DNA from 2 places in the Variovorax sp. FW301-JW7 genome. Region 1 is predicted to be linked to the other one. Evidence: predicted binding sites of a transcription regulator. Region 1 holds the regulator's gene; the other holds the start of a gene.

What was found. Region 1 encodes HrcA, which represses chaperone genes, less so after heat shock. Its sites were predicted from a motif close to TTAGCACTCNNNNNNNNNGAGTGCTAA; they were not measured.
Region 2: AC3WQM_RS14220 (co-chaperone GroES) is a predicted target of HrcA. The motif match lies at 9,841-9,867, and genes of this name have one in related genera.

What each region holds. Positions count from the first base shown of each region.
Region 1 covers NZ_JBYTBC010000005.1:438,654-454,252, forward strand. Annotated here, with positions in the region: gene AC3WQM_RS17230 (NAD kinase) at 1-685, opposite strand, end outside; gene hrcA (heat-inducible transcriptional repressor HrcA) at 717-1,724, shown strand; tRNA gene AC3WQM_RS17240 (tRNA-Ile) at 1,760-1,836, shown strand; gene AC3WQM_RS17245 (efflux RND transporter periplasmic adaptor subunit) at 2,096-3,223, shown strand; gene AC3WQM_RS17250 (efflux RND transporter permease subunit) at 3,246-6,371, shown strand; tRNA gene AC3WQM_RS17255 (tRNA-Arg) at 6,489-6,565, shown strand; gene AC3WQM_RS17260 (HU family DNA-binding protein) at 6,751-7,176, opposite strand; tRNA gene AC3WQM_RS17265 (tRNA-Arg) at 7,393-7,469, shown strand; gene AC3WQM_RS17270 (thermonuclease family protein) at 7,539-8,099, opposite strand; gene greB (transcription elongation factor GreB) at 8,198-8,779, shown strand; gene AC3WQM_RS17280 (RelA/SpoT family protein) at 8,793-11,036, opposite strand; gene rpoZ (DNA-directed RNA polymerase subunit omega) at 11,133-11,336, opposite strand; gene gmk (guanylate kinase) at 11,368-11,988, opposite strand; gene AC3WQM_RS17295 (YicC/YloC family endoribonuclease) at 12,003-12,926, opposite strand; gene AC3WQM_RS17300 (serine/threonine protein kinase) at 13,018-14,025, shown strand; gene AC3WQM_RS17305 (PP2C family protein-serine/threonine phosphatase) at 14,031-14,939, shown strand; gene rph (ribonuclease PH) at 14,995-15,599, shown strand, end outside.
Region 2 covers NZ_JBYTBC010000004.1:505,703-521,301, forward strand. Annotated here, with positions in the region: gene AC3WQM_RS14175 (carbohydrate ABC transporter permease) at 1-117, shown strand, start outside; gene AC3WQM_RS14180 (ABC transporter ATP-binding protein) at 135-1,172, shown strand; gene dalD (D-arabinitol 4-dehydrogenase) at 1,263-2,642, shown strand; gene AC3WQM_RS14190 (L-iditol 2-dehydrogenase) at 2,639-3,427, shown strand; gene AC3WQM_RS14195 (transaldolase family protein) at 3,453-4,124, shown strand; gene AC3WQM_RS14200 (carbohydrate kinase family protein) at 4,148-5,116, shown strand; gene AC3WQM_RS14205 (AraC family transcriptional regulator) at 5,132-6,073, shown strand; gene xylB (xylulokinase) at 6,126-7,592, shown strand; gene groL (chaperonin GroEL) at 7,755-9,407, opposite strand; gene AC3WQM_RS14220 (co-chaperone GroES) at 9,464-9,754, opposite strand; gene AC3WQM_RS14225 (cupredoxin domain-containing protein) at 10,171-10,662, shown strand; gene AC3WQM_RS14230 (TonB-dependent receptor) at 10,713-12,890, opposite strand; gene AC3WQM_RS14235 (phospholipase D family protein) at 13,148-14,740, opposite strand; gene AC3WQM_RS14240 (TonB-dependent siderophore receptor) at 14,916-15,599, shown strand, end outside.

The sequences.
Region 1 (15,599 bases):
GGTTGGACAGCGTGTGCGGCGCGATCGGCACCATCACCCATCCCGGCACCGCCGGATGCAGCAGCGGCCCGCCGGCCGACAGCGCATAGGCCGTCGAGCCCGTGGGCGACGCGATGATCAGCCCGTCGGCGCGCTGGTTGGCCACGAAATGGCGGCCCACCGACACGCGCATCTCGACCATGCCCGAGGTGGCGCCGCGGTTGACCACCACGTCGTTCATTGCGAGCGCGTCGAACACCACGGCCTCGTCGCGGAGCACCTGCGCGTGCATCAGGCTGCGGTGGTCTTCTTCGTATTCGCCGGCCAGCATCGGGATCAGCGTGGCCTGGTAGTTGTCCAGCGGGATGTCGGTGATGAAGCCGAGCCGGCCGCGGTTGATGCCGATCAGCGGGATGCCATAGCACGCGAGCTGGCGGCCGATGCCGAGCATGGTGCCGTCACCGCCGACCACGAGGCCGAGGTCGCAGCGCTGGCCGATTTCTTCGACCGACAGCGCCTGGTAGCGCGGGTGGGGTGGGGCGTCGGTGTCCTCGCAGGACGAACGCTCCACGAACACCGTGCAGCCCTGCGATTCGAGGAAGGCGCCGATGCCTTCCATCACGCCGTCGCGCGCATCGGCTTGCGCCCGGGCGCCGGAAGCCTGGTATTTGCCGATCAGGGCGACGTGACGAAAGCGAGAGGTCATAGCTCACAAATTACAACACTAAAATCTTGCAATGCTGGACGACCGTGCCAAGTTGCTGTTGAAGACGCTGGTCGAGCGTTACATCGCCGATGGGCAACCCGTCGGATCACGCACGCTCTCGCGTTCGGCGGGGCTGGATCTCTCGCCCGCGACCATCCGCAACGTCATGTCCGACCTCGAGGCGCTGGGGCTCATCGCCAGCCCCCACACCTCGGCCGGACGCGTGCCGACCACGCGCGGCTACCGGCTCTTCGTCGACACCATGCTGACCGCGCAGCGCGAGCAGATGAGCGCGCCGAGCCTGGCCGCCGACCAGCCACAGAAGGTGATCGCCAACGCCGCCCACCTGCTGTCGAACCTGTCGCAGTTCGTCGGTGTGGTGATGGCACCGCGCCGCGCCTCGGTGTTCAAGCAGATCGAATTTCTGCGGCTCTCGGAGCGGCGGCTGCTGGTGATCATCGTGTCGCCCGACGGCGACGTGCAGAACCGCGTGATCTTCCCGGAGTCCGACTACTCGCAGTCGCAGCTGGTCGAGGCCTCGAACTACATCAATGCGCACTTCGCGGGCCTGACGATCGAGCAGGTGCGCGACCGGCTGCAGTCCGAGGTCGAGAAGCTGCGCGGTGAAATCGCGGCGCTGATGCAGGCGGCGGTGCAGGTCAGCTCCGAAGTGCTCACCGATGCCAAGGCCGACGACGTCGTGATTTCCGGCGAGCGCAACCTGCTGTCGGTGACCGATTTTTCCAGTGACATGGGGCAGCTGCGGCGCGCCTTCGATCTTTTTGAAGAGAAGGCGCAGCTGATGCGGCTGCTCGACGTGTCGAGCAAGGCCGAGGGCGTGCGCATCTTCATCGGCGGCGAAAGCCAGGTCGTGCCCTTCGAGGAGCTGTCCATCGTCAGCGCCAACTACGAGGTCGACGGCCAGGTGGTCGGCACGCTGGGCGTGATCGGCCCGACCCGCATGCCGTACGACCGCATGATCCAGATCGTCGACATCACGTCGCGGCTGGTGAGCAACGCGCTGAGCCACCGCAAGTAAGCGGCCGCGCGCGGCGCATAGAATCGGGCCCGCGTGGGCCGTTAGCTCAGTTGGTTAGAGCAGCGGACTCATAATCCGTTGGTCGAGTGTTCAAGCCACTCACGGCCTACCACCACACATTCCCCCCTCTGCAGATACTCCGACGAAGGCCGCATTTCGCGGCCTTTTTCTTTGGTGCCAGAGGCGCGAGCGAGGCCTGCGGCCGCCGCCGATTTCACCTACGGCAAACACAGGATTCCTTCAGGTTGCAATGCAACATCGAAGGCAGAATGCACCATTTGAGTGCAAATGTAACGAGCCGGGTGATCCCTGCGCGCGCCGCACTGCGATTTCCGATGGCCATGACCCCGCTTTTCAAGCTCCTGCTTCCGATGTCCCTGCTCGCGCTCGCTGCATGCGGCGCCAAGCAGGCCTCCACCACCGATGACGCGCCGCCCGAAGTCGGCGTGGTGGCGCTGCACGCCAGCGACGTGGCTGTGCACACCGAGCTCGCGGGCCGCACGGCCGCCTACCGCGTCTCCGAGGTGCGGCCGCAGGTCAACGGCATTGTGCGCAAGCGGCTGTTCGAAGAGGGCGGCATGGTCCGCGCAGGCCAGGTGCTGTACGAGATCGAGCCCGGCCCGTTCGAGGCCGCGCACGAGCAGGCGCAGGCCGCGTTGGCCACGTCGCAGGCCACCATCGCCAGTCTGCGCGGCAAGGCAGATCGCTTCGGCGAACTGGTCAAGGCCAACGCCGTGAGCAGGCAGGAACACGAAGAGGCGCAGGCCGCGCTGGTGCAGGCGCAAGCCGGCGTGAAGGCCGCGCAGGCGGCCGTGAAGGCGGCGCGCATCAACCTCGACTTCACGCGCATCACTGCGCCCATCGCGGGACGCATCGGCCGTTCCGCCGTGACCGAAGGCGCGCTCGTGGCGCCGGGCCAGGCGATGGCGCTGGCCACGATCCAGCGGCTCGATCCGATCTACGTCGACGTGGTGCAGTCGAGCCTGGAACTGACGAAGCTCAAGCGTCGCTTCATCTCGGGCGACATGGCGCCGGCCAGTACCCAGGTTCGCCTGCGCATGGAAGACGGCCTGCCTTACCCGCATGCCGGCACGCTGAAGTTCTCCGAAGTGGCTGTCGACGAGGCCACCGGCTCGGTCACGCTGCGCGCGGAATTCCCGAACCCGCAAGGGCTGCTGCTGCCGGGCATGTACGTGCGCGCGCAGGTCGAGTTCGGCGTGGAGCGCCAGGCTATCCTGGCGCCGCAGCGCGGCGTGGCCCGCAACGAGAAGGGCGAGCCGACTGCGCTGGTGGTGGCGGCCGACAACAAGGTCGAGTTGCGCGCGCTCGAAGTGCGCAGCACCGAGGGCGAGCACTGGGTCGTGACCCGGGGCCTGCGCGAGGGCGACCGCCTGGTGGTCGACGGCCTGCAGCGCGCACGCCCGGGCGAAAAAGTGAAGCCGGTGCCGGTGTCCACGGCGGGCGCATCGTCCGCTGCCGCGCCTTCGCCGGCCGATTGATCAGAAGCGACAACCTCCCGTGATCGCTCATTTCTTCATCCAGCGGCCCGTCTTCGCCTGGGTCATCGCCATCCTCATCATGCTGGCCGGCGGCGTGGCCATTCGCACGCTGCCGGTGTCGCAGTACCCGGACATCGCACCGCCGACCGTGGTCGTGTCGGCCAACTACCCCGGCGCCTCGGCGCAGGCGGTGGAAAACAGCGTCACGCAGGTGCTCGAGCAGCAGCTCAAGGGCATCGACGGCCTGATGTATTTCAAGTCGACCAGCAGCGCCGCCAGCTGGGCCGAGATCAACGTCACCTTCCGCCAGGGCATCGACCCCGACACCGCGCAGGTGCAGGTGCAGAACAAGGTCAGCCAGGCCACCAGCCGGCTGCCGCAGGCGGTGCAGCAGCAGGGCGTGACGGTCGCCAAGTCGCAGAACAACTTTCTGCTGATCGTGGCGCTGTACGACGAGACCGGCCAGCGCACCGACACCGACATCGCCGACTGGATGGCCAGCAACCTGCGCGACCCCATCAGCCGCGTCGACGGCGTGGGCTCGGTGCAGGCCTTCGGCGCGGCGTACGCCATGCGCATCTGGCTCGACCCGCACCGGCTGGCCAGCTACCAGCTGATGCCGTCCGACGTCACGGCCGCCATCACCGCGCAGAACACGCAGGTGTCGGTGGGCGAGATCGGCGCGCGGCCGTCGGCGCCGACGCAGCACCTGAACGCCACCGTCACCGCGATGTCGCGGCTGCAGACGCCCGACCAGTTCAAGGCCATCGTGCTCAAGACGCAGGCCGACGGCGCCGTGGTGCGGCTGGGCGACGTGGCGCGCGTGGAGATCGGCAGCGAGTCGTATGCCGAGACCACGCGCCTGAACGGCCACCCGGCAGCGGGCTCGGCCGTGATGCTGGCGCCCGGCGCCAACGCGCTGACCACCGCCCGCGCGGTGAAGGCGCGCATCGCCGAGCTCGAACGCTCGCTGCCCGCGGGCCTGCGCGTGGCCTACGCGGAAGACACGACGCGCTTCGTCAAGATCTCGATCCAGTCGGTCATCCGGACGCTGCTGGAGGCCATCGCGCTGGTGGTGGTCGTGATGTTCCTCTTCCTGCAGAACTGGCGCGCCACGGTGATCCCCGCGATCACCGTGCCGGTGGTGCTGCTGGGCACCTTCGGCGTGCTCGCGGCCTTCGGCTATTCGATCAACGTGCTCACGCTGTTCGGCATGGTGCTGGCCATCGGCCTGCTGGTGGACGACGCGATCGTGGTGGTGGAGAACGTCGAGCGCGTCATGCACGAAGAGGGGCTCGATGCGAAGGCCGCCACGATCCAGTCGATGAAGGAAATCACCGGCGCGCTGGTCGGCATCGCGGTGGTGGTGTCGGCGGTGTTCCTGCCCATGGCCTTCTTCGGCGGCTCGGTGGGCGTGATCTACCGGCAGTTCTCGGTGACCATCATCGCGTCGATGGCGCTGTCGGTGGTGGTGGCCATCGTGCTCATCCCGGCGCTGTGCGCACGCTTCCTGAAGCCTGGCGTGCCACCGCGCACGCGTGGCTTCCTGGGGGCCTTCAATCGCCGTTTCGATGCCGCGCAAGGCCGCTATGTGAGCGCGCTGGGCCGCATCCTGCGCAAGCCGCTGCGCTTCACGGCGGTGTATGTCGGCATCGTGGCCGGCATGGGCCTGCTGTACCTGAGTCTGCCCGGCGGCTTCCTGCCGGAAGAGGACCAGGGCAGCGTGATGGTGATCGCGACGCTGCCGGCCGGCGCCACCTCGGGTCGTACCGATGAAGTGAACCGCGCCATCGAAAAGCACTTTCTCGAGACCGAGAAGGACACGACCGACACCATCTTCACGCTCACCGGCTGGAGCTACAGCGGCTCGGGGCAGAACATGGGCATGACGTTTGTCTCGCTGAAGGACTGGTCCGAACGCGCCAGCGCCGACAAGCGCGCGCACGCCATCGTCGAGCGTGCCGGCAAGGCGCTGGCCAAGCAGCAGCGCGACGCCGAGGTTTTCGGCATGGTGCCGCCGCCCATCGAAGGGTTGGGCGAATCGAACGGCTTCGAGTTCTGGTTGCAGGACACCTCGGGCATGGGCGCCGAGCGGCTGTTGCAGGCACGCGAAAAACTGGTGCGCGAGGCCAACAAGGACCCGCGCCTGCAGTCGGTGCGCGCCAACAGCGTGGCCGGCACGCCGCAGCTGCAGGTCGACATCGACCAGCTGAAGGCCTCGGCGCTGCGGCTGTCGCTGGACGACGTGAACACCACGCTGGGCATTGCCTGGGGCGGCAGCTACGTCAACGACTTCATCGACCGCGGCCGCGTGAAGCGCGTGTACGTGCAGGCCGATGCGCCGTATCGCTCGGCGCCGGACGACATCGGCCAGTGGTTCGTGCGCGGCAGCACGGGCGCGATGACGCCGTTCTCGGCCTTCGCCACCACGCGCTGGTCGCAGGGCGCATCGCAGCTGGAGCGCTACAACGGCCTGCCGGCGGTGCAGATCCAGGGCGCGGCCGCGCAGGGCACCAGCTCGGGCACGGCCATGGCGGCCATCGAGACCCTCGCGAAGAAGCAGAGCGGCACGGGCCAGGCCTGGAGCGGCCTGTCGTACCAGGAGCGGCTGTCGGGCGGGCAGGCGCCGCTGCTGTTCGCGCTGTCGATCCTCGTGGTCTTCCTGTGCCTGGCGGCGCTGTACGAGAGCTGGTCGGTGCCGGTGTCGGTGATGCTGGTGATTCCGCTGGGCGTGCTCGGCGCGGTGATTGCGGCGGCGCTGCGCGGGTTGTCGAACGACATCTACTTTCAGGTCGGCCTGCTCGCGACCATCGGCCTGTCGGCCAAGAACGCGATCCTGATCATCGAGTTCGCGGAGGCGGCGCTGCGCCGTGGCGTGCCGCTGCTCGAAGCGGTGGCCGAAGGCGCGCGCCTGCGGTTGCGGCCGATCCTGATGACCTCGCTGGCCTTCCTGGCGGGCGTGATCCCGCTGGCCGTGGCCACCGGCGCGGGCTCGGGCAGCCAGGTCGCGATCGGCACCGGGGTGTTCGGCGGCGTGCTCGCGGCGACGGCACTGGGCATCTTCTTCGTGCCGCTGTTCTACCTGCTGGTGAAGCGCGTGGCCGCAAGGCTGATGGGACGGCCGGCGGCCGGTGGACAAGTGGCCTGAGGCCTGAGGCCTGAGGCCTGAGGCCTGAGGCCTGAGGCCATCGCATCACAAGGCCGTGAAGCTTTTTTGAAAGCCTCGCCGGAACAGCGCTTTCAGCAGGGTAGAATTCAAGGCTGCGCGGCTGTAGCTCAGTTGGATAGAGTACTTGGCTACGAACCAAGGGGTCGTGGGTTCAATTCCTGCCAGCCGCACCATCTCTCGAATAGCCTGGAAGAGTTTCTCTTCCAGGCTATTTTCGTTTGGGGCCCTCGCACAGAGGGTTTCGCCGCCCGCATTCGCTGCGCGGCAGGCGCCCACAAAAAAGCCGCCCGAGGGCGGCTTTTTGACGTCGATACGGACAACTGCCAGGCCAGGCCTGTGCAGCGTCGCACCATGCGTCTTACTTCTTCTTGGCGACGGCCTTCTTGGCGGGAGCCTTGGCGACGACTGCCTTCGTGACAGCAGCCTTGGTGACAGCTGCCTTCTTGGGGGCGGCGGCCTTCTTGGCAGCGGGTGCAGCAGCGGCCTTTTCAGCCTTGCGCTTGGCGGCCTTGGGGTCGATGGCGGCCTTGAAGGCAGCGCCGGCGACGAACTTCGGCACCTTGGTGGCGGCGATCTTGATCTTGGTGCCGGCCTGGGGGTTGAAGCCCGAGCGTGCAGCGCGTGCGACTTGCTTGAAAGTACCGAAGCCGACCAGCTGGACCGAATCGCCCTTCTTCACGGCAGCGACGACGCTGCTGGTGATCGTTTCGAGGACGCGTGCGGCCTCGGCCTTGCTCAGGTTGTGGGTGGTGGCGATCTTCTCGACCAGTTCGATGCGGTTCATTCAGTATTCCTTGGATGGTATGGCGCCGTGTTGCCTACGGCGGCCCAGGCTTATTCCGGGCGGGGCGGAGTGTACCGGGTCGGAAGGGCCTCTTTGGAACGGCACGGGCCGGATGCGTTGCAACAGGCCCCATTGCAGGCTGCCGTCGTCCGTATTTTCAGCTTTCGATCACAAAGGTTGGGACGGGCGAAAAAACACGCTATAATCGAAAGCTGTGCGGCTGTAGCTCAGTTGGATAGAGTACTTGGCTACGAACCAAGGGGTCGTGGGTTCAATTCCTGCCAGCCGCACCACTCTTCAAGGGTTAGCTCGTTTTTCGAGCTAACCCTTTTTCTTTGGCCGGTCATTGCACCGTGCCCGCATCAAGGACGCGCCGGTCGCACGTCCTTCCAGAGGCCGGCCCGCTTGGCCTTCGCTTCTTCCTCCGCAAATTCGTACTGCCCGCGCTCCTGGGGCGACAGGCGCTGCGCCTGCGCAGGCTGCCAGTGTGCCAATCCGACGGTCAGCAATGCCAAGCCTGCGTCGAGCGTCCTCGGGCCATTGGGGGCTGAATCCGGCGTCACCATCACGCGGCAGACGCGTTCGCGAGCGTGGGATGTGGGATCGTCGCAGTCGACGTCTGCCGGCTTCAGGCGAACCATGTCGTGCATCTTCTGCCGAGCTTGCTCTGCGAAGGGCTGCCCGGACTTTGGCGCCTCGATGCCCTGCAGGCGCACGCGACGCCACGCATTGGCACTGGCCGCGTCGCCGCATCGGGCGGTCATGGTGTCGCCGCTGTGGATGCTCACGACGAAGCAGGTCTGTGTTCTGGCGTAGGTATCGAAGGGAAGAAAGCCCAGTGCGGCAGCAAGGACCGCGAGAGCGTACAAATGAAGCCCCGCCGAGGCATGGCGACGGCAGGGGAAATGTCCGGTGGCGATCACGGGGGCTCCTGTCTCCTGGGGATTGCGGTTGCGGCAAACTCACCGGCTTGTAGGGCGCGGCAAGGGCGCCCAGTATTTCCGATTTGAAGGGCTCTGCATTGAACAAGGCATTCACCAAGGAGTCGGACGCCGATGCGGACGACGACGATGACGGCGCAGGCGGCGCCGCACCCGCGCTGCCGGCGGGCAGTAAGAACTACATCACGCCCGAGGGCTACGCGCGCCTGCGCGACGAGCTGCTGCAGCTGATGGACGAGGAGCGCCCCAAGGTCGTCGAGGCCGTGCACTGGGCCGCGAAGAACGGCGACCGCTCCGAGAACGGCGACTACCTCTACGGCAAGAAGCGCCTGCGCGAGATCGACCGGCGCATCCGCTTCCTCGGCAAGCGGCTCGAGATCGCGGAGATCACCGACCCGTCGGTGCATCATGGCCGCGACCAGGTCTTCTTCGGCGCCACCGTCCGTTATGTCGACGAGACCGGCGAGGAGCGCAGCGTCACCATCCTCGGCATCGACGAGGCCGAGAGCGCCAAGTCGGAGGTCAGCTGGATCTCTCCCATCGCACGCGCGCTGCTCAAGGCGCGCGAAGGCGACGTGGTGAAGCTCGTGACGCCCGGCGGGGCGCACGAGGTGGAGATCCTGTCGGTGAGCTATCCGGCGCTGCGCACGCCGGCGAACTGACGCGCGAGTGAACTCAGGGCGCCGGAATCGTCCGCGCCGCGGTCAGCACCGACGCGGTCCGGCGCGCGGCGCGCAGCACGGCATCGAGGTGCGTGCGATCGCGCACCGCGATCACGAAGCGCAGGTCGGTCGAATCCTGCGGGGTCTCGTCGGCCATTTCCACGTGCGTGATGTCGGCCTCGGCATCGGCCAGGGTGGCCGCCACGCGGGCCAGCACGCCCTTGTCGTTGCGCACGGTGATGACCACGCCGGTCTCGAAGGCACGCGTGGGCTCGTCGGCCCATTCGACCGCGAAGAAGCGCTCGCTGTCCTTGTTGCGCAGGCGTTGGCCCACGCCGCAGTCGTCGGTGTGCACCACCAGTCCTTCGCCGTGCCCGAGGTAGCCGACGATCTGGTCGCCGGGGATGGGTCGGCAGCACTGCGCGAAGCGCACGGAAGAGTTCTCGCTGCCATCGAGCGTCACGGCGCCTTGCGACACGGCCTCGTGCGACGTGAAGCGCTCGCGGCTCAGGAGCAGGGCGTCGGGGCGCTCGCCGATCTCGGCCAGCAGCGCCATGAGCCGCTTGGCGACGATGCTCGCGATGCGCTTGCCCAGGCCGATGTCGGTCAGCAGCTCGGCGCGGGTGCGGTTGCCGGTGAAGCGCAGCAGCTTCTCCCACAGCGCCTGGTGTTCGTCGTCTTCCTCGGGCAGCTTGCCCAGGCCTTCGGCGCGCAGCGCCTGCGCCAGCAGCTTCTCGCCCAGGCCTTCGGACTCGGCATGCGCCAGCGTCTTCAGGTAGTGGCGGATCTTGGAGCGTGCCCGGCCGGTGCGCACGAAGCCCAGCCACGCGGGGTTGGGCGTCGACACCGGCGCCGTGATCACTTCGACCACGTCGCCGTTCTTCAGCTCGGTGCGCAGCGGGACCTGGTCGCCGTTGATGCGCGCGGCCGAGGTGTGGTCGCCGATGTTGCTGTGGATGGCATACGCGAAGTCGACCACGGTGGCGCCGCGCGGCAGCGCCATGATCTGGCTTTTGGGCGTGAAGACGTAGACGGCGTCGGGGAACAGGTCGACCTTGACGTGGTCCCAGAACTCGGCGGCGTCGCGCGTTTCGTCCTGGATGTCAAGCAGCGACTGCAGCCACTTGGTGCCCAGCCGGTCGTTGCTCGCGGCATTGGGCTCGGCAGCCTTGTAGAGCCAGTGCGCTGCGACGCCCGATTCGGCCACGACGTGCATGGCCTCGGTGCGCAGCTGGAACTCCACGCTCACGCCGGCAGGGCCCACCAGCGTGGTGTGCAGCGACTGGTAGCCGTTGAGCTTGGCGATCGCGATGTGGTCCTTGAACTTGCCCGGCAGCGGCTTGTACATCTGGTGCAGGATGCCCAGGCCGGTGTAGCAGGCGATCACGTTCGGCACGATGAGCCGGAAGCCGTAGATGTCGGTGACCTGCGCGAAGCTCAGGTGTTTTTCTTCCATCTTGCGGTAGATGGAATAGAGCGTTTTCTCGCGGCCTGCGATGCGCAGCGTCATGCCGGCGGCGGAGAAGGCCGTCTCGACCTCTTTCTGTACCTTCTGGATCAGGTCGCGTCGTCGTCCGCGGGCCTTGGCGACGGCCTTGGCCAGCGTGGCGTAGCGCCAGGGCTTGAGGTGGCGAAATGACAGGTCCTGCAGCTCGCGGTAGGTCTGGTTCAGGCCCAGCCGGTGCGCGATGGGGGCGTAGATCTCGAGCGTTTCACGCGAGATGCGGGCCCACTTTTCGCGTGGCGCATCGGCCAGCGTGCGCATGTTGTGCGTGCGGTCGGCCAGCTTGACCAGGATGACGCGCACATCGCGCGCCATGGCCAGCAGCATCTTGCGGAAGGACTCGGCCTGGTTTTCTTCGCGCGTGTTGAACTGCAGCTTGTCGAGCTTGGTGAGCCCGTCGACCAGCTCAGCAACCGGGGCGCCGAAGCGCTCGATGAGTTCCGGCTTGGTGACGCCGCAATCTTCGATGGCGTCGTGCAGCAGCGCGGCCATGAGCGCCTGGGCGTCGAGCTTCCACTCGGCGCACTGCGCCGCCACGGCGATGGGATGCGTGATGTACGGCTCGCCGCTGTTGCGCAGCTGCCCGAGGTGGGCTTCGTCGGCGAAGCGGTAGGCCCGGCGAACCAGCTCGGTGTCTTCGGGGCTCAGGTAGTCGAGGCGGGCCGTCAGCGCAGCAAAACTCGCGGCGGCCGCGTTCAGCGCCGCCGGACTCGGTTTCGGCGTGGGGGACGTAGGTTTGGCGACCGCGCTCATGGCTACCACTTTAGCGTGACCGCTCTGTGGGCGCGTCCAGACGTAAAAAAAGCACCGCAATGCGGTGCCTTTTCGTTGCAGGGCTGCGTCAGAAGATCAGCCCGGCACTTTCTTGAGCATCTCGATGCCGATCTTGCCTTCGGCGATTTCGCGCAGGGCCGTGACGGCGGGCTTGTTCTTGCTCTCGATCTTGGGGGCGTGGCCTTGGCTCAGCATGCGCGCACGGTACGTGGCGGCGAGAACGAGCTGGAAGCGGTTCGGGATCTGAACGAGACAATCTTCGACGGTGATGCGGGCCATGATGAATTCTTTCGGTCGGTGAGCGGGGATTTCAAGGGATGTTCAGTGCGGCGAACGTATCGGCACGGGCTCTGCGCTGTGCGGAATACCGCAGCCGCTGCGCGTGGACGATCGCCTTGAGATCGAAAAGCGCGCGCTCAAATAACTCGTTGATTATAACGAAATCGAATTTTCCGGCCTGGGCCATCTCTTCGGCCGCGTTCTTCAGGCGCAGTTCGATCACCGCCGCGCTGTCCTCGCCGCGCCGTTCGAGGCGGGAACGCAGCTCCTCCCAGCTGGGCGGGAGGATGAAAATCATGACCGCGTTGGCAAAGGTCTTGCGGATCTGCAGTGCGCCCTGGAAGTCGATTTCGAGGATCACGTCGGTGCCCAGGGCCACCCGTTCCTCGACCGCCTTCTTCGACGTGCCGTAGCGGTGGCCGTGCACGTGGGCCCATTCCACGAAGCCGTCGGCCGCAATGAGGGCGTCGAACTCGGTCGGGGAGGCGAAAAAATACTCCCGGCCGTGCTTCTCCTGCCCGCGCGGGGGGCGCGTGGTGTGGGAGACCGAGGGCTGAACGGCCGAGTCGAGCTCCATGAGCGCCTTGACCAGGCTCGATTTGCCAGCGCCGCTGGGCGCGGCGACCACGAAGATATTGCCGGGGTAGTCCATGGGTAGGCTCGTCGTCATTCGATGTTCTGCACCTGCTCGCGCATCTGCTCGATGAGGACCTTCATGTCCACGCCGATGCGCGTGAGTTCCAGGGCCGCCGATTTGGAGCCCAGGGTGTTGGCTTCGCGGTGCAGTTCCTGGATCAGGAAATCCAGCCGCTTGCCGATGTCGCCGCCCTTCTTGAGCAGCCGCTCAATCTCGTCGAGGTGCGAATTCAGCCGCGTGAGCTCTTCCGCCACGTCGATGCGGATCGCGAAGGCGGTGGCCTCGGTCAGGGCGCGATCCTGCGCGGCTTCGGGTAGCGTGCCGCCCGTGCCGGCGGTCAGGCCCATGGCCTCCTGCCAGCGCTCCAGGAAGCGGTTGCGTTGCTGTTCGACCAGCTGTGGCACCAGCGGGCCGGCCTGCTGCACCAGGGTGCGCAGCTGGGCCAAATGGGCCTCGAGCATCTTGGCCAGCCGGGCGCCTTCGCGCTGGCGGGCGGACATCAGCGCCTCCAGCGCCTTGCCTGCCACGTCGAGCAGGTCGGGGCCCCAGTCGCCACGCGTGGCGCCGTCGCCGCCGGCCAGCCGCAGCACGTCGGCCACGCTGAGCTCGCGGGCGCCAGGCAGCCAGGCACGGATGCCGTCCTGCACGCCGTTCAGCCGCTGAAGCAGCTTGACGGAGGGCTCGACCACGCCCGCCTGGGACGTGTTCTCGATGGCCGCGCGCACCTCGACCTTGCCGCGCTTGAGCTTGGCCGTGAGCAGCTCGCGCAGCGCGGTCTCATGCTGGCGCAGCTCCTCGGGGAGCTTGAAGGTGAGGTCGAGAAAGCGGCTGTTGACCGAGCGGATTTCGACCCCGAGCCGGCCCGCGGCGGAGGGCCGTGCATCGGCTTCGGAGTGGCTGCCTGCGGGGCCGTTCTGGCCGCTGGCATAGCCGGTCATGCTGTAAACTGGCATTGCGCCTCACTGTGGTTTTGCTTGCAAGCACCGAGGCGTCGGTACAGCGTTCGCTTGCCGCACCATCGCCTTCGGGCGAAACTCCCGGATTATGTCAAAGGTCAAGCCTACGCCCCTGTTGCCCGATACGGTCATTGGCGGATATCGCGTTGTTCGCCGGCTTTCCGCGGGCGGTTTCGGCGTGGTCTACCTCGCCATCGACCCGAACGGCCAGCAGGTCGCCGTCAAGGAATACCTGCCTTCGTCGCTCGCCACGCGGGGCCCCGGCGAGTTGGCGCCGCAGGTGCCGCCCGAGAAGCTGTCGCTGTACCGCCTGGGACTCAAGAGCTTCTTCGAAGAAGGCCGTTCGCTCGCGCAAATTTCGCATGCGTCGGTGGTCAGCGTGCTCAATTTCTTCCGCGAGAACGAGACCGTCTACATGGTCATGAACTACCTGGAGGGCGCGACCCTGCAGGATTTCGTGGTCACGGCGCGCGACCTGAAGCGGCAAAAGGTGTTCCGCGAATCGACCATCCGTTCGCTGTTCGACGAAATCCTGCGCGGCCTGCGCATCGTCCACCAGTACAAGATGCTGCACCTGGACATCAAGCCCGCCAACATCTTCGTCACCGACGACGACCGCGCCGTGCTGATCGACTTCGGCGCCGCCCGCGAAGTGCTCAGCAAAGAGGGCATCTTCATCCGCCCCATGTACACGCCCGGCTTCGCCGCGCCCGAGATGTACCGGCGCGATTCGTCGATGGGCCCCTGGACCGACATCTACGCCATCGGCGCCTGCATCTACGCCTGCATGCAGGGCTATCCGCCCAACGACGCGCCCCGGCGCATCGAGAAGGACCGCCTGAGCCTGTCGCTCTCGCGCCTGCGCGGCGTGTACTCCGACAACCTTATCGAGGTGGTCGAGTGGTGCATGTCGCTCGACCCGCTCTCGCGTCCGCAGTCGGTGTTTGCGCTGCAAAAAGAACTCAGCCGCGAAGGCGAGCGCCGCTACACCAAGCTCACGGTCGGCGAAAAGGTGCGCCTGTCGATCGACAACATCCGCTCCTTCGACAAGAAGAGCCTGCCGCGCGCCGCCGCGCCCACCACCCGTCCGGCCTGATCGACATGAAGTTCTCCGTGTTCCAGGTCAGCCGCAAGGGTGGCCGTCTCAAGAACGAAGACCGCATGGGCTACTGCTACACGCGGGAGTCGGGCCTGTTCGTGCTCGCTGACGGCATGGGCGGCCACCCTGAAGGCGAAGTGGCGGCCCAGCTGGCGCTGCAGACCATCGCCGCGCTGTACCAGCGCGAGGCCCGCCCCACCGTGAAGGACGTGAAGGCCTTCCTGGCCGAATCGGCCATGTCGGCGCACCAGCAGATCATGCGGTACGCGAGCCACAAGGCGATGCTCGACACGCCCCGCACCACCGTGGTCGCGGCCGTGCTGCAGAACGCCACCGCCACCTGGCTGCATTGCGGCGACTCGCGCCTGTACGTCGTGCGCGACGGCCGCCTGCTGACCCGCACCCGCGACCACTCGCATGCCGAGCGCCCCAAGCCCCACGGCGCCACCGACGCGCCCGTCAACCGCAACCTGCTGCTGACCTGCCTGGGCTCGCCCACCACGCCGCTGTTCGACGTGTCGGCGCCGCTGCCGCTGCAGCGCGGTGACCGCCTCATGCTGTGCTCCGACGGCGTCTGGGGCGTGCTCGACGACGCCGTCATCGTGCACACCCTGTCGTCCGGCAAGCCCGTGTCCGATGCCGCGCCCGACCTCGCCGAGATGGCGCTGCGCAAGGGCGGCGCCCACAGCGACAACGTGACGCTGATCGCGCTCGAGTGGGAAATGCCCGAGACGCCCGGCGACGACCGCGGCGTGTCCACCGAAACCATCGACGACGGCGTGTTCGCCTCGACCATCCAGGCCGGCATGCCGTCCGACAGCGAGATCGACGACCTCGACGAAGACGCCATCGAGCGCTCCATCGCCGAGATCAACGAAGCCATCCGCCGCTCAGCCGCCCGCAAGACCTGATCTCTCGATCGGGTCTCGCGGTTTTTCTTTTTCTTTTTCGGTTTCCTCCAGACACATGACTGCTTTCACACGAAGCGGCGGCCGCGCCGCCGACCAACTGCGCCCCGTGCGCATCACCCGCGGCTTCACCATCCACGCCGAGGGCTCCGTGCTCATCGAGTTCGGCCAGACCCGCGTGCTGTGCACCGCCTCGGTCGAAGAAAAAGTGCCGCCGCACAAGAAGGGCAGCGGCGAAGGTTGGGTCACGGCCGAATACGGCATGCTGCCGCGCGCCACCCACACCCGCAGCAGCCGCGAAGCCGCCAAGGGCAAGCAGACCGGCCGCACGCAGGAAATCCAGCGCCTCATCGGCCGCTCGATGCGCGCCGTGTTCGACCTCGCCGCCTTGGGCGAACGCACCATTCACCTCGACTGCGACGTGCTGCAGGCCGACGGCGGCACGCGCACCGCGGCCATCACCGGCGCCTTCGTGGCCGCACAGGACGCCGTCGACAAGCTGCTGGCCTCCGGCGCGCTCAAGACCTCGCCCATCAAGGGCCACGTGGCCGCCATCTCGGTGGGCATCGTCGACGGCACGCCGCTGCTCGACCTCGAGTACACCGAAGACTCGGCCTGCGACACCGACATGAACGTCGTCATGACCGGCGCCGGCCACTTCGT
Region 2 (15,599 bases), on a different contig from region 1:
CTGTTCTGGGCCAAGTTGTCGGCCGCCTCGCTGATGGCCATCGCGCCCATCGTCGTGTTCGGCTGGTTCAGCCAGAAGCAGCTCGTGCAGGGCCTGACCTTCGGCGCCGTCAAGTAAAGAAAGGGAGACATCTCATGGCCTACCTCGAACTCAAGAACATCAAGAAGAGCTTTGGCGACGTCCACATCATCAAGGGCGTCGACCTGCAGATCCAGAAGGGCGAGTTCATCGTCTTCGTCGGGCCCTCGGGCTGCGGCAAGTCGACGCTGCTGCGGCTGATCGCGGGGCTCGAACCCATCACCAGCGGCAACCTGCTGCTCGACAGCAAGGACATCACCTGGACGCCCTCGGGCAAGCGCGACCTGGCGATGGTGTTCCAGAGCTACGCGCTGTACCCGCACATGAGCGTGTACGACAACATGTCCTTCGCGCTGAAGCTCGCGGGCGTGGCCAAGGACGAGATCAAGACGAAGGTCGAGTACGCGGCCAAGACGCTGAACCTCACGCAGTACCTGGACCGCACGCCGAAGGACCTGTCGGGCGGCCAGCGCCAGCGCGTGGCCATCGGGCGCGCGATCGTGCGTGCGCCGAAGGTGTTTCTCTTCGACGAGCCGCTGTCGAACCTCGATGCGGCGCTGCGCGGCAACACGCGCGTCGAGATCCACAAGCTGCACCGCGCGCTCGGCGCGACCACCATCTACGTGACGCACGACCAGGTCGAGGCCATGACGCTGGCCGACCGCGTGGTGGTGCTGAAAGACGGGCTCATCGAGCAGGTCGGCACGCCGCTGGAGCTGTACGACCGCCCCGCCAACCAGTTCGTCGCGCAGTTCATCGGCATGCCGTCGATGAACATGGTGGCGGCGAGCGCCATTCCGAGCTTTTCCGCCGCCACCGGCGGGCGCCTGCCGAGCGACGGCTTCCTGGGCGTGCGCCCCGAAGGCCTGCGCGTGCATCCGAAGCAGGGCGCGGCCGCCGGCGTGCCGGGCCGCGTCGAGCTCATCGAGGCGCTGGGCGCCGACACGCTGATCCACGTGGACGTGGGTGGCGTGCCGCTCATCGCGCGCCAGAACGAGCGCACGCCGCTGCAGGCTGGTGACGACGTGGCGGTCGAGCTTGACCCGTCCGTGCTGCACCTGTTCAGCCGCGAAGGCCGCGCGGTGGCCGCCTGATTCGACGACCCTCACTTTCAACGGACCTTCCCCGTGACCCTCGCAGCAGCGGGCCTCGTGCCCACCCCACCGGCGCCTTCGGAATTCACGGTGCTTCACCTCGGCCTCGGCTCGTTCCATCGCGCCCACCAGGCCGTCTACCTGCAGCGGCTGATCGATGCGGGCGACACCCGCTGGTCGCTGTCGGGCGCCAACATCCGGCCCGACATGGCCGAGGTCGTCGCGGCGCTGCAGGCCCAGGGCGGGCGCTACACGCTCGAGACGGTGTCGCCGGCCGGTGAGTACCGCTACGAGCAGATCGAGGCGATCCGCGAGGTGCTGCCGTACGAGCCCTCGCTGGCCCCGGTGATCGCACGCGGCGCGGCGCCGTCCACGCGCATCGTCTCCTTCACCGTGACCGAGGCGGGCTACTACCTCGACACCAAGGGCCGGCTCGACCTGTCGTTCGCCGACCTCGCGGCCGACATCGAACGCGCGCGGCGCGGCGAGGCCGGCGAGACGATCTACGGCGCGGTCTGCGCGATCCTGCGGGCACGGCGCGCCGCGCAGGCGGGCCCCGTGACGCTGCTGAACTGCGACAACCTGCGTCACAACGGCGACCGCTTTCGCGCAGGCCTGCTCGAGTTCATCGCGCGCGTCGGCGACGCGCCGCTGCAGGCCTGGGTCGACGCCAACACCCGCTGCCCGAACGCGATGGTCGATCGCATCACGCCGCGCCCGCCGCCGGAGCTGCGTGCGCGCGTGCTGGCCGCCACGGGCCGCGACGACGGCGCGGCGGTCACGGGCGAGAGCTTCATCCAGTGGGTGATCGAAGACGACTTCATTGCCGGCCGGCCCGACTGGGGGCGCGTGGGCGTGGAGCTGGTCGAGTCGGTGCAACCGTATGAAGAGGCCAAGATCCGCATCCTCAACGCCACGCACAGCTGCATCGCCTGGGCCGGCACGCTGGCGGGGCTGGGTTTCATCCACGAAGGCACGCACGACGCGGCCATCCGCCGCATGGCCTTCGACTACGTGACCGACGACGTCATTCCGTGCCTGAGCCCGAGCCCGATCGATCTGGCGGCCTACCGCGACGTGGTGCTCGACCGCTTCGGCAACCCCGCGATCCGCGACACCAACCAGCGCGTGGCGGCCGACGGCTTCTCGAAGATCCCGGGCTTCATCGCGCCGACCGTGCGCGAGCGCCTGGCAGCCGGGCAGGGCATCGACAGCGTGGCGATGCTGCCCGCGCTGTTCCTCGCGTTCCTGCAGCGCTGGCACAAGGGCGCGCTGCCCTATGCCTATCAGGACCAGAGCATGGACGATGCCGTGGCCCACGCCATGTGCGACGCGGCCGACCCCGTGGCGGCGCTGTGCGCCGATGCCGGGCTGTGGGGCAGCCTCGCGGGCGATGCGCGGCTGGTCGACGCGGTGCGCCGTGCCGGCGAGCGCGTGGCGCGCTTCATCGAAGAGAAGGCCGCGTCATGAGCGGCCGTCTGCAAGACCGCCATGTGCTGCTGACCGGTGCTGGCGGCGGCATCGGCCTGGCCGTGGCCGAGGCCTGCATCGCCGAAGGCGCGCGCTGCAGCGTGATCGACCGCGCGACCGCCGCGCCCGAGGCCGTGCGCGCGCTGCAGCAAGCCCACCCCGACACGCTCGCTTACATCGCGGCCGACGTGACCGACACGCAGGCCATCGCGCACATGCTGGCCGAGGCGCAGGTCGCCTTCGGCCCCATCCACACGCTGTTCAACAACGCCGCCGTGTTCGACCTCGCGCCGCTGCTCGACAGCGACGAAGCCTCGTTCGACCGGCTCTTCGCCGTCAACGTGAAAGGCATGTTCTTCGTGATGCAGGCCGTGCTGCGCCACATGGTCGAGGCCGGCACGCCGGGCGCGTCGGTCATCAACATGGCCTCGCAGGCCGGGCGCCGCGGCGAGGCGCTGGTGTCGCACTACTGCGCGACCAAGGCGGCCGTCATCAGCTACACGCAGAGCGCCGCGCTGGCCATGGCGCCGCACGGCATCCGCGTCAACGGCATCGCCCCCGGTGTGGTCGACACGCCGATGTGGGACCATGTCGACAGCCTGTTCGCCAAGGCCGAAGGGCTGGCGCCGGGCGAGAAGAAGCGGCGTGTCGGCCTCGCCGTGCCGCTCGGGCGCATGGGCGTGCCGGGCGACATTGCCGGGGCGGCGGTGTTTCTCGCCAGCGACGAGGCGCGCTACATCACGGCGCAGACCCTCAATGTCGACGGCGGCAATGTCATGAGCTGAACTCACCTTCCTTCCGCATTTCTGCATGAACGACGACTTCCACCTGTACCTCGACAGCGCCGACCTGGCCGAGCTGCAGGCCTGCCTGCCGCACCCGGTGGTGCACGGCGTGACGACCAACCCGACGCTGCTGCAACGCGCCGGCGTGGGGCGCGCCGATGTGCCCGACCTGCTGAAACGCTGCATCGACCTGGGCGCGCGCCAGGTGCAGGCCCAGGTGTATTCGAGCGAGGTCGACGGCATGCTGGAAGACGCCGCCGTCCTGCTGCCGCAGTTCGACCGCGGCCAGCTCGTCATCAAGATTCCCGCCACGCGCCAGGGCCTGGACGCCGGCGCGCGGCTCATCGCCCAGGGCGTGCCCGTCACCTGGACCGCCGTGTACGCGCCCGAGCAGGCGCACTTCGCCGCGCAACTGGGCGCGGCCTATGCGGCGCCGTACCTCGGCCGGCTCGAAGACGCCGGCATCGACGGGCTGGCGCTCATCGCGCAGATGCAGTCGCTGGTCGTGCAACGGCCTTCTTCGGGCACGCGGCTGCTGGTGGCGAGCATCCGTTCGCGCGCGGCCTACCTGTCGCTGCTGGGGCTGGGCGTGGGCGCCATCACCATTCCGCCACGCCTCTTTGCCGAGCTGCTCGACCATCCCGCCACCCTGGCTGCCGAAGCGGGTTTCCTGGCCGACGCCCGCGCCTTGCCCTGACAGAAGAAGAAAATCCAAGCACCATGCGCATTGCACTCACGGGCGAGGCCCTGATCGATTTCACCGCCGCCGAAGGTGGCACCCTGGCGTTCCTCGGCCATGAAGGCGGCTCGCCGCTGAACACGGCCGTGGCCTGCGCGCGGCTGGGGCAGCCGACCGGCTTTCTCACGCAGCTGTCGACCGACCTGTTCGGCGAGCGGCTGGTGGCTTTTCTCGAACGCAACGGCGTCGACACCCGCCTCATCCTGCGCAGCGACGCACCGTCGACGCTGGCCTTTGTCGAGCGCACGCCGCAAACCAACCGCTACGCCTTCTACACACGCGGCAGTGCCGACGCCACCTGGGCGCCCGAGCCACTGCCGCAGCTGCCGGCGGAATGCCGCTTCCTGCACTTCGGCTCGATCTCGCTGCTGCAGGAGCCGGCGTCGTCGCGCATCGCCGACCTCGTGGCCGCCCACACGGGGCGCTGCGTGATCGTGTTCGACCCCAACGTGCGGCCCAGCCTGATCCCGGACATGGCCACCTACCGCGCCCGCGTCAGCGAGTGGTTCACCATGGCCGACCTGGTCAAGCTCAGTGACGAAGACGCCGCGCTGCTCGCCCCCGGGCGACCGGTAGATGCGCTCGCGGCCGAGTGCCTCACCGCTGGCGCGCGCGCCGTGATCGTCACGCGCGGCGGTGCCGGTGCCACGCTGTGGCGCACCGGCAGCGCACCGCTCACCGTGGCCGCGCCGCGCGTCGAGGTGGTCGACACCATCGGCGCGGGAGACACCTTCACCGCCGGGCTGTCGGTGGCGCTGCTGGCGCATGGCGTCGAGCACCCGGCGCAACTGGCCGAGCTCGGCGACGACGCCTGGCGCGCCGTGATGCGCTTTGCCGCCACAGCTGCGGCCCTGAACTGCACCCGCGAGGGCGCCGATCCACCGACGCTGGAAGCCGTTCGCACGGCGCTTTCGCAGGAAGACAATGAGGCCGTCGCTTCCCGGCCCTGATCGACCCGTGCCGCCATGACCACGACCACCCGCAAACGCGCGATCCCTCGCCAACGCCAACCCGAGCTGGAGCGCGATTTCGCGCGCTCCCCGTCGCTGGGCTACGAGGCCCCGGAAGAAACCGGCCTCGTGCGCTGCCTCGCGCACGGCTTTCCGAGCCCGCTGGTGCGTTGGCACTTCCATGAAGACTACGAGCTGCACCTGATCACCGAGACCTCGGGCAAGGCCTTCATCGGCGACTGGATCGGGCCGTTCCAGCCCGGGCATCTCGTGCTGTGCGGGCCGCGCCTGCCGCACAACTGGATCTCGCTCGATGTGCCCGAAGAAGGCGCCGCCGGGCGCGACCGCGTGATCCAGTTCCGCCACGAGCCCATCGAGCGCGCAGCCGCCGAGATTCCCGAGCTGCGCGACGTGATGCCGCTGCTCGACCGCGCGCGCCACGGCATCGAGTTCTTCGGCATGTCGGCGCAGGCGCTGGCGCACTGGGACGCCATCAAGGCCGCGCGCGGCGTGCGCCGCCTGGGCCTGTTCTGCGAGTTCATGGCCGACCTGGCGCAGTGCACCGACTACCGGCTGCTGTCGAGCGTGCAGATGCAGGGCGTGCAGGGCAGCGACGGCGATGCGCAGGTCGACCAGATCAACGACATCGTGAACCGCATCACCAACAACATGACCGACTCGATCTCGATGTCGGACGTGGCCGCCGAGCTGGGCATGAGCGAGAGCCGCTTCAGCCGCTTCTTCCGCCGCTCGACGGGCAACAGCTTCACCGACTTCGTGAACCGCGTGCGCATCAACAGCGCCTGCCACCTGCTGATGCAGACCGACCACTACGTGACCGACATCTGCTACCAGGTGGGCTTCAACAACGTGGCCAACTTCAACAGGCGCTTCCTCGAAATCAAGGGCATGACGCCCAGCGAGTTCAGGCGCCAGGCCGACACGCGCTTCGGCTGACTTCTTTCAAGGCGAACGCGCCCGCTCCGAAGGCGCCATCAGGGAGACCATCTTGTATCTGGGACTCGACCTCGGCACGTCCGAGCTCAAGGCATTGCTGCTCGCGGACGATCACCGCATCGTCGGCGTGGCACGCGCGCCGCTCACGGTCGACCGGCCGCAACCGCTGTGGTCGGAACAGGCGCCCGCCCAATGGTGGCGGGCGCTCGACACGGTCATGGCCGAGCTGCGCACCACGCATGCGAAGGCGCTGGCGCAGGTGCGCGCCATCGGCCTGTCGGGCCAGATGCACGGCGCCACGCTGCTCGACGCGGCAGGCGAGGTGCTGCGCCCGGCCATTCTCTGGAACGACGGCCGCAGCGGCGCGCAGTGCGAGGCGCTCACGCGCGTCGTGCCGCGCCTGGGCGAGATCGCGGGCAACCTCGCGATGCCCGGCTTCACCGCGCCCAAGCTGCTGTGGGTGCGCGAGCACGAGCCCGAGGTCTTCGCCCGCGTGGCGCGCGTGCTGCTGCCCAAGGACTGGCTGCGCTTCATGCTCAGCGGCGAAGCGGTCAGCGAGATGTCCGACGCGGCCGGCACGCTGTGGCTCGACGTGGGCGCGCGCGACTGGTCCGACGAACTGCTCGCCGCCACGGGGCTCACACGTGCTCACATGCCGCGGCTCGTGGAAGGCAGTGAAGTCTCCGCGCTGCTCAAGCCGGAACTGGCGGCGCGCTGGGGACTGCGCGAGGGCGTGAAGATCGCCGGCGGTGCAGGCGACAACGCCGCCAGCGCGGTCGGCATGGGGCTCGTGGAACCGGGGCAGGGCTTCGTCTCGCTCGGCACCTCGGGCGTGGTGTTCGTCTCGACCGATCGCTTCCTGCCGAACCCTGCGCAGGCGATGCACGCCTTCTGCCACGCGCTGCCGAAGCGTTGGCACCAGATGTCGGTGATGCTCTCGGCCGCGAGTGCTGTGAGCTGGGCCGCCAAGGCATTCAAGTTCGCCGATGAATCCGCGCTGCTCGCGGCGGCGGCGTCGGTCGCGCTGGCGGACCGGGCGCGTTGCCCGCTGTTTCTGCCGTACCTGTCGGGCGAGCGTTCGCCGCACAACAACCCGAACGCGCAGGGCACGTTGTTCGGCTTGACGCATGCACACGGCCCCGCAGAGATCGCCTATGCCGTGGTCGAGGGCGTGAGCTTCGGCCTGCGCGACGGCTTCGACACCTTGCGCCTGCCGACCGACATGCCGCTGCGCGAAGTTGCGCTCGTGGGTGGCGGCGCGCGCAGTGTGTGGTGGGGGCAGTTGCTGGCCGACATCTTCCAGGTGCCGCTGACGCTGTATGCGGGCAGCGAAACCGGCGGTGCGCTTGGCGCAGCGCGCCTCGCATGGCTTGCCGATGGTGGCGCGGTGGCAGAGGTTTGCACGTTACCGCCGGTCAAGCAGACGCTGACGCCTTCATCCGAAGGGGCCGACGGACACAGGACGCGGCATGCTCGCTTCCAGGTGCTCTACATGGCGCTGCGCGATCAATTCCGATAGAAGACGCAATACCGAACGCCCATAGAAAAAGCCCCGCCGAAGCGGGGCTTTTTCATTTCGCGAAACACCGCGGAACCGGCTTTGCCGGGCCGCAGGTGTTGCCCCCGGTAGGGGGTTGGCGTAGCGGACACGAAGTGCCGCGCAGCCTGGGGGCGAGCGAAATTACATACCCATGCCGCCCATGCCGCCCATTCCGCCCATGTCAGGCATGCCGCCGCCACCGCCGGCTTCGTCCTTCGGAGCGTCAGCGATCATGGCTTCGGTCGTCAGCAGCAGCGAGGACACCGAAGCGGCGTTCTGCAGTGCGGTGCGGGTGACCTTCGTCGGGTCCAGGATGCCCAGCTCGAGCATGTCGCCGTACGTGTCGTTCGCAGCGTTGAAACCGTAGTTGCCCTTGCCGGCCAGCACAGCGTTCACCACCACCGAGGCTTCGCCGCCGGCGTTGTTCACGATTTCGCGCAGGGGCGCTTCGATGGCCTTCAGCACCAGCTTGATGCCGGCTTCCTGGTCGGCGTTGTCGCCCTTGACCGAGTCGCCCACGGCTTGCTTGGCACGCAGCAGAGCCACGCCGCCGCCAGCCACAACGCCTTCTTCCACTGCAGCGCGGGTGGCGTGCAGGGCGTCTTCGACGCGAGCCTTCTTTTCCTTCATTTCGACTTCGGTGGCAGCGCCAACCTTGATCACTGCCACGCCGCCGGCCAGCTTGGCCACGCGCTCTTGCAGCTTTTCACGGTCGTAGTCGCTGGTCGCTTCTTCGATCTGAACGCGCACTTGCTTCACGCGGGCTTCGATGTCACCAGCAGCGCCAGCGCCGTCGATGATGATCGTGTTTTCCTTGCCCACTTCGATGCGCTTGGCTTGACCCAGGTCGGCCAGCGTCACCTTTTCGAGCGTCAGGCCCACTTCTTCAGCGATGACCTTGCCGCCCGTCAGGATGGCGATGTCTTCCAGCATGGCCTTGCGGCGGTCGCCGAAGCCAGGAGCCTTCACAGCCACAACCTTCAGGATGCCGCGGATCGTGTTCACGACCAAGGTAGCCAGGGCTTCGCCTTCGACTTCTTCGGCAATGATCAGCAGCGGACGGCCCGCCTTGGCGACTTGCTCCAGCACCGGCAGCAGGTCACGGATGTTGCTGATCTTCTTGTCGAACAGCAGCACGAAGGGGTTGTCGAGCAGCGCCGATTGCTTCTCGGGGTTGTTGATGAAGTAGGGCGACAGGTAGCCGCGGTCGAACTGCATGCCTTCGACGACGTCGAGTTCGCTGTCCAGCGACTTGCCGTCTTCCACGGTGATCACGCCTTCCTTGCCGACCTTGTCCATCGCGTCAGCGATGAGCTTGCCGATGGTTTCGTCGCTGTTGGCCGAGATGGAGCCGACTTGCGCGATTTCCTTGGAGGTGGTGGTGGGCTTGGAAGCCTTCTTCAGCTGGGCGACCAGGGCCGTGACAGCCTTGTCGATGCCGCGCTTCAGGTCCATCGGGTTCATGCCGGCAGCCACCAGCTTGAAACCTTCGCGAACGATGGCTTGTGCCAGGACCGTGGCGGTCGTGGTGCCGTCACCAGCGTTGTCGCTGGTCTTGGAGGCCACTTCCTTCACGAGCTGGGCGCCCATGTTCTGCAGCTTGTCCTTCAGTTCGATTTCCTTGGCCACGGACACACCGTCCTTGGTCACGGTGGGGGCGCCGAACGAACGCTCGAGCACCACGTTGCGGCCCTTGGGGCCCAGGGTCACTTTGACTGCGTTGGCCAGGATGTTGACACCCTCGACCATGCGTGCGCGGGCTTCGCCGCCGAAGACTACGTCTTTTGCTGCCATGATGAATTAACTCCGAATGGATTGAATTGGGATGAGATCGAAAGAGAGGAGAAGAATTACTTCTCGACGACTGCGAACAGGTCGTCTTCCTTCATCACGAGCAGTTCGTCGCCATCGACCTTGACGGTCTGGCCGCTGTACTTGCCGAACAGGACGCGGTCGCCGACCTTGACGGTCAGTGCGGCCAGTTCGCCCTTGTCGTTGCGCTTGCCCGGGCCCACGGCCAGGACTTCACCCTGATCGGGCTTTTCGGCGGCTGCGTCGGGGATGACGATGCCGGAGGCGGTCTTGGTTTCGCTGTCAACACGCTTGACGATCACGCGATCGGCCAAAGGACGAAGTTTCATTGCATCTCCTGGAAGGGTAAGAAACGGGTTTGTTTGTGGTCGGGCACCGGAGAAACCGGCGACCTGTCGACTGGATGGGAGGGCTGTTAGCACTCGTCAGCAGCGAGTGCTAATCATAAGGGCATTCGATGACCTTTCAAGAGCGTGGCCCTTGCCCTCGTCCTGCACGGCTGTGCTTTTCCGGGGAAACCCCGGGCTGCCGGGTTCCATCGGTCGGAACGTTTGGGGTTCTTTTGTCCGGGTGAAATGAAACCACTCAGACCCCTGCAGGGGCCGCGCGCGGATTGCTTCTTTGTAATCCACGTGATCGGCGATTGACGGGGCGGGCTTCCTAGAGTCGCGGCACGCCAGCACGCAGCACCGGATGGATGTGCGCGCAGGCCGCCCGATCCACCTCTACAACTTCCAAGGACACCATGGCTCTCACCTTCCGCAACACCGTTTTCGCTGCCTTGGTCGCACTGGCCGCGGCCGGCGCTTCCGCCTCGGGCACCCATGCCGGTGGCCACGACCACGATGCCGAAGCCGCCGTCGGCAAGCCCGGCGTGGCTGCCAAGGTGACGCGCACGGTCCAGGTCGACATGACGGATTCGATGCGCTTCACGCCGGCGGACATCAAGGTCAAGCAGGGGGAGACGGTGCGCTTCGTCGTCAAGAACTCGGGCGTCCTGAAGCACGAGCTTGTGCTCGGGACCGAGAAGGCGCTCAAGGCGCACTACGACGCGATGAAGAAGAACCCCGAGATGGAGCACGCCGATCCGAACATGGTCACGCTGGCCGCGGGCAAGACCGGCGAGATCGTCTGGCAGTTCACCCAGGCCGGCAAGGTCGATTTCGGCTGCCTGCAGCCGGGCCACTACGACGCCGGGATGAAGGGCGCGGTGCTGGTGGGCAAGGCCGGCAAGTAAAGACAGGGAAGCGGCCGCGTGCCGGACACGCACGCAGCCGCCCGGCACGCTCAGAACTTCGCGCGCAGCGTCAGCTGCACCTCGCGCCCCGGTCCCGGCAGGATCAGGTTGTCCACGCTGCCGTGGGCCGAGACGTAGTCTTTGCGGTTCGCGATGTTCTTCAGGTTCAGCGCGATCTCGTAGCGCTCGGTCTTGTAGCTGGCCGCGAGGTCGGCGGTCAGGTACGAGGGCAGCGTGACGAGGTTGCTCAGCGACGCGTAACGCGCGCTGACGTAGTTCAGGCCGCCGCCGGCGCTGAAGCCGTGGCCGAGGTCCTTCATGGCCCACACGAAGGCCGAGTGGCGCGGCGTGAGGGCGGCGGTCTTGCCCTGCACCGGGATCGCGGCGCCCACGGGCAGCTGCAGCGAGCTCACGGTGGCGAGCGATTTGGTCATCTTCGCGTCGAGGTAGGCATAGCCCGCACTCACGTCCCAGCGGCCCGGCAGGCGGCCGTTGAGCGCGAGCTCCAGGCCGTTGGTGCGCTGCGTGCCGACGTTGATCTGGCGGCGCGGGTTGTTCGGGTCGGTGTTCTTGATGCCCGAGCGTTCCAGGTTGAATAGCGCGGTCGTGAGGTTCAGGCCGCCGTCGAGCAGGTCGAACTTGGCGCCGATTTCCTTGTTGACGGTGATCTCGGGCGCGTTGTCGATGTTGCCGGTGGACAGCGCGAAGTTTTCGCCCGAGGGCTGGAACGAGCGGCTGTACGACACGTAGTACGACTGCACCGTGTCGGGCTGCCACACCACGCCGGCGCGCGGGCTGAACTTGCGGTCGGTGCGTTCCAGCGGCGCGAGCTTGCGTTCGAAGCTGGTGTCCTGCTTGAACACGTCGTAGCGCCCGCCGATCAGCGCCTTCCACTGCGGCGCCAGCGTGATCTGGTCCTGGAAGTACACGGCCGCGGTCTTGAACTCGCTGTTGCTCGGGATCGCGCCGTCGGCGAGGTAGGTGGCCAGCGGGATCGGCAGCGGGTCCGCCACCGGGCTGAACAGGTTCACGCGCTGCGCTCCCGTGGCGGAAGACACGCTGAACAGCCGCTTGCGCTGCACGCCGAACTCGGCGCCGACCAGCCACTCCTGCTTGAAGCCGCCGATGTCGTTGCGCCAGGTCAGGTCGGTCTGGTTGAACCAGCCGCTCTCGTCGCGCTCGACGATGCCGCGCGTGCGGCCCACCGTCAGGCGCACCGGGTCGGTGGTGCCGCTGGGCAGCGTGTTGTTGCGGTCCAGGTGGTAGCTGGAATAGCGCGTGGTGTTGCGCAGGCTCAGCGCGTCGCTGAAACGGTGGTTCAGCGTGGCGGTGAAGGTCTGCACCTTGCTGGTCACGGTGTCGTCGCGCTTGCCGTGCGCGGAGCCGTAATACGCGCCGATGGGCACGTCGACCGGGCGGCCGTTGAGCGCCGGGATGCCGAAGTCGGTGAGGCGCTGGTCGCGCAGGTGGGTGTATTGCAGCAGCAGGTCGGTCTGCGGGCTGAACTTGATCGCCAGCGAGGGCGCGATGTTGTGGCGGTCGGTGAACTGCTGGTCGCGGTAGCTGTCCGACTGCTCGCCCGCCACGTTCAGGCGGAAGGCCATGTTCTCGCCGATGGGCGTGTTCAGGTCGATCGTGCTGCGCGTGTAGTGATGGCTGCCCAGGCCCAGCGAGACCTCGCCGAAGCGGCGCTCGAACACGGGCTTCTTGGTCACGCGGTTGATCAGGCCGCCCGAGGAGCCGCGGCCGTAGAGCACGGCGGCCGGGCCCTTGAGCACTTCGATGCGCTCGGTGTCCGAGAGGTCGCGGAAGTACAGCGCGTCGTCGCGCACGCCGTCGACGAACCAGTCGGAGATGCCGCTGAAGCCGCGGATCACGACTTGGTCGCGCTGGCCGTCACCGTGGTTGAAGCTCACGCCCGGCACGTTGCGCAGGGCGTCCTGCATCGACACGGCGCCCTGGTCGCGCAGCAGCTGCTCGGGCAGCACGTTGACGGCCTGCGGCACGTCGCGCAGCGGCGCGCTGCCCTTGGTGGCGGTGCTGGCGGCGGCGGGGGCGTAGCCCTTGTCGTCTTCGGCGCTGACGGTGACTTCCTTCAGGGTCGAGGCGGTGGTCTGTGCCAGCGCGACGCCGCTCAGCGACGCGAGGGCGGCGCCGGCCAGCAGCGAAAGGGGCCACAGCGGGCGCGAGGGAGAGGCGGTGCGGTAGGCGCGGGAAGAGGGCTTCATGTTGTCCAGTTTTTTTAAGGCGGCGGCACCACGCACGGCGGGCCGCGCACGCACACGCACCGCCCTGTCGTCCACGCGACGAAGGGCGATGTCGTGCCTTGCCTTGAAAAAATCTGGGTGAGGCGGGGGCCGCGCGGACGGAAGCTCCGTCGGCGGCACCCCTGGGTGACGGCCGCTGGGCGCGGCGGACTGAATTGTAAAGTTCTAGATGCGAGCTGTTCGCATTTGTGGTGCGGATGCGACGTGCGGCCGTGGGCTCACAGCTGGTCGGTCGGCACGAACCACGAGAACAGCAGCAGCTGCAATCGCGTGAGCATGCTGGAGTCGGGCTCGCTGTCGAGCACCTCGTTATGCACGTCACCGGTGCCGATCCACTGCACGTTCTGGCCGTCGGGCTTGAGCACGACGCGGTACACGCCTTCCATGTCGTCCAGCTGGTAGGCGAAGAGCAGCGCCTGCGTGAGCTCGAAGCTGCGCACGCGCACGCCGAACTCGGTGTTCAGCAGGGCGGAGCGGGGGTCGAGGTTCATCGAGCCGAGCAGCACCCACTGGCGGTCGACCAGCGCCAGCTTGGCGTGCAGGCGCCCGCGCGCCTTCTTGAGCAGGCTGCGGAACTGGCCGCTGCGCTTGAGCTGCTGCGTGCTGACCTCGTACAGGTTCACGCCCAGCTTGAGCATGTCGACGCGGTAGCGGTTGTAGTTGATGTTCACCAGCGGCTCGTCGCTGTCGGCCAGCGAGTTGGTGACCACCGTGATGTTCAGGCCGTGCGCGCGGCCCATGCGGATGCGTTCCATGCCCTCGTCGCCGGGAATGAAGTAGGGCGAGATCACCACCACGTTCGACTTCGCGGCGCCCAGCATCTCGTGGAAGCGCTGGGCCAGCGACTCCTGCGGGCGCGCCATCGTGCCCAGGGCCTTGTTCGGGCTGTCGGCGGTGGCGGCGGCCTCGGCACGGATCCAGCGCGTCTCGCCGATGTTGTCGAGCTGAGCGCCCAGCGGCAGGTCGCCCAGCAGGTCGGTGGCGGCCAGCGGGTCGGGAAGGGGCGCAAAGGCGGGCGAGGTCGCGGCGTCGAAGGCGGCCTTGAGCTCATCGGGCGTGAGCGGCGTGCCGGCCATGCGCTGCAGCGGGTAGACCACGTCGCTGTTCCAGTAGGTGTCGAAGATCCCGGCCGACTGCGGCACCACCGGGCCGGCCAGCAGCAGCTCGAAGTCGATGAAGTTGGCGCTCTCGCTGCGCAGGAAGTACTCGTCCGCGAGGTTGCGCCCGCCGGCGATGGCCAGGGCCCCGTCGGCGATGAACAGCTTGTTGTGCATGCGGTGGTTGAGCCGCCGGAAATCGCCGAAGAACTCCAGCCAGCGCATCGACGAATGGTCGCGGGCGTTCACGAAGGGGTTGAACAGCCGCACCTGCGCGTTGGGCTCGGCGGCCAGCCCGAGCAGCAGGCGGTCCATGCCGGCGGTGTAGAAGTCGTCGAGCAGCAGGCGCACGCGCACGCCGCGCCGGGCGGCGTCGCGCAGTTCGCGCAGCAGCAGGCGGCCGGTCTTGTCGTTGCCGAGCTGGTAGGTCTGCACGTCGAGCGAAGACTGGGCGCGGCGGATGAGCTCCAGCCGCGCATCGAGCGCGAACGAGGCCTCGATCAGCGGCCGCATGCTCGAGAGCCCGTCGGGCGGTGAATCGAGGCTGGCGGCGGCGCGGCCGAGCGGGGTGGCGGCCGAGGCGGGAATGGCGATCGAGGGCGGCCCGTCGGGCAGGCGCGGCGGCAGGCCGGCGCAGCCGGTGAGCACCAGCACGGCCAGCATCAGCGCCGGGCCGCGCAGCGCAGGAAACAACGAGGCGAGGAGCTTGAGCATGGGGCCTGTCAGCGCACGCAAACGGCGTGCGGGCGGGATCGTAGCTCGGCTGGTGCGGGCGTCCGCGGCGGTTTTGCAACGCTTCGCCCCCGTCTGCTGGAAAACCCGAGGACCGAGACTTTCTTGACAATAGAATGCGAATTGTTATCAATAGCGTTCAATGAACCATAAAAACATGGCAAGAATGAGGGCGCGGCGCAGGGCCGCTTCGGTGTTGGTGGGCTGCCTGGCGATCTACGCGCAGCAGCACGTTCTGGCGCAAACGGGCGGCACGGGTTCGCTCCCTGAAGTGCGCGTCGATGCCAATGCCGAAGCCGAAACCGCCACCTCGCCCGTGATCGGCTACCGCGCGAAGAATGCCGTCACCGCCACCAAGACCGACACGCCGCTGTCGGAAACCCCGCAGGCCGTGACCGTGGTCACGCGCGACCAGATGGTCGACCAGGGCGCAACCAACCTGCAGGAGGCGCTCAACTACGCGGCGGGCGTGCGCTCCGACGCCTACGGTGTCGATTCGCGCACCGACTCGATGCGCGTGCGCGGCGCCAACCCCGACATCTACCTCGATGGCCTGCGCCAGGCCTACGGCTACTACACCAGCACGACGCGCACCGAGCCCTACACGCTGGAGCGCCTCGAAGTGCTGCGCGGCCCTTCGGGCATGCTGTTCGGCGCGGGCACCGCGGCGGGCGTGATCAACATGGTCAGCAAGCGACCGCTGCAGGAGGCCCAGCGCGAGGTGGGCGTGCAGTTCGGCAGCTTCGGCCGCAAGCAGGTGCAGGCCGACCTCACCGGTCCGCTGAACGCCGACGGCTCGCTGTCGTACCGGCTCATCGCGCTGCAGCGCAAGTCCGATTCG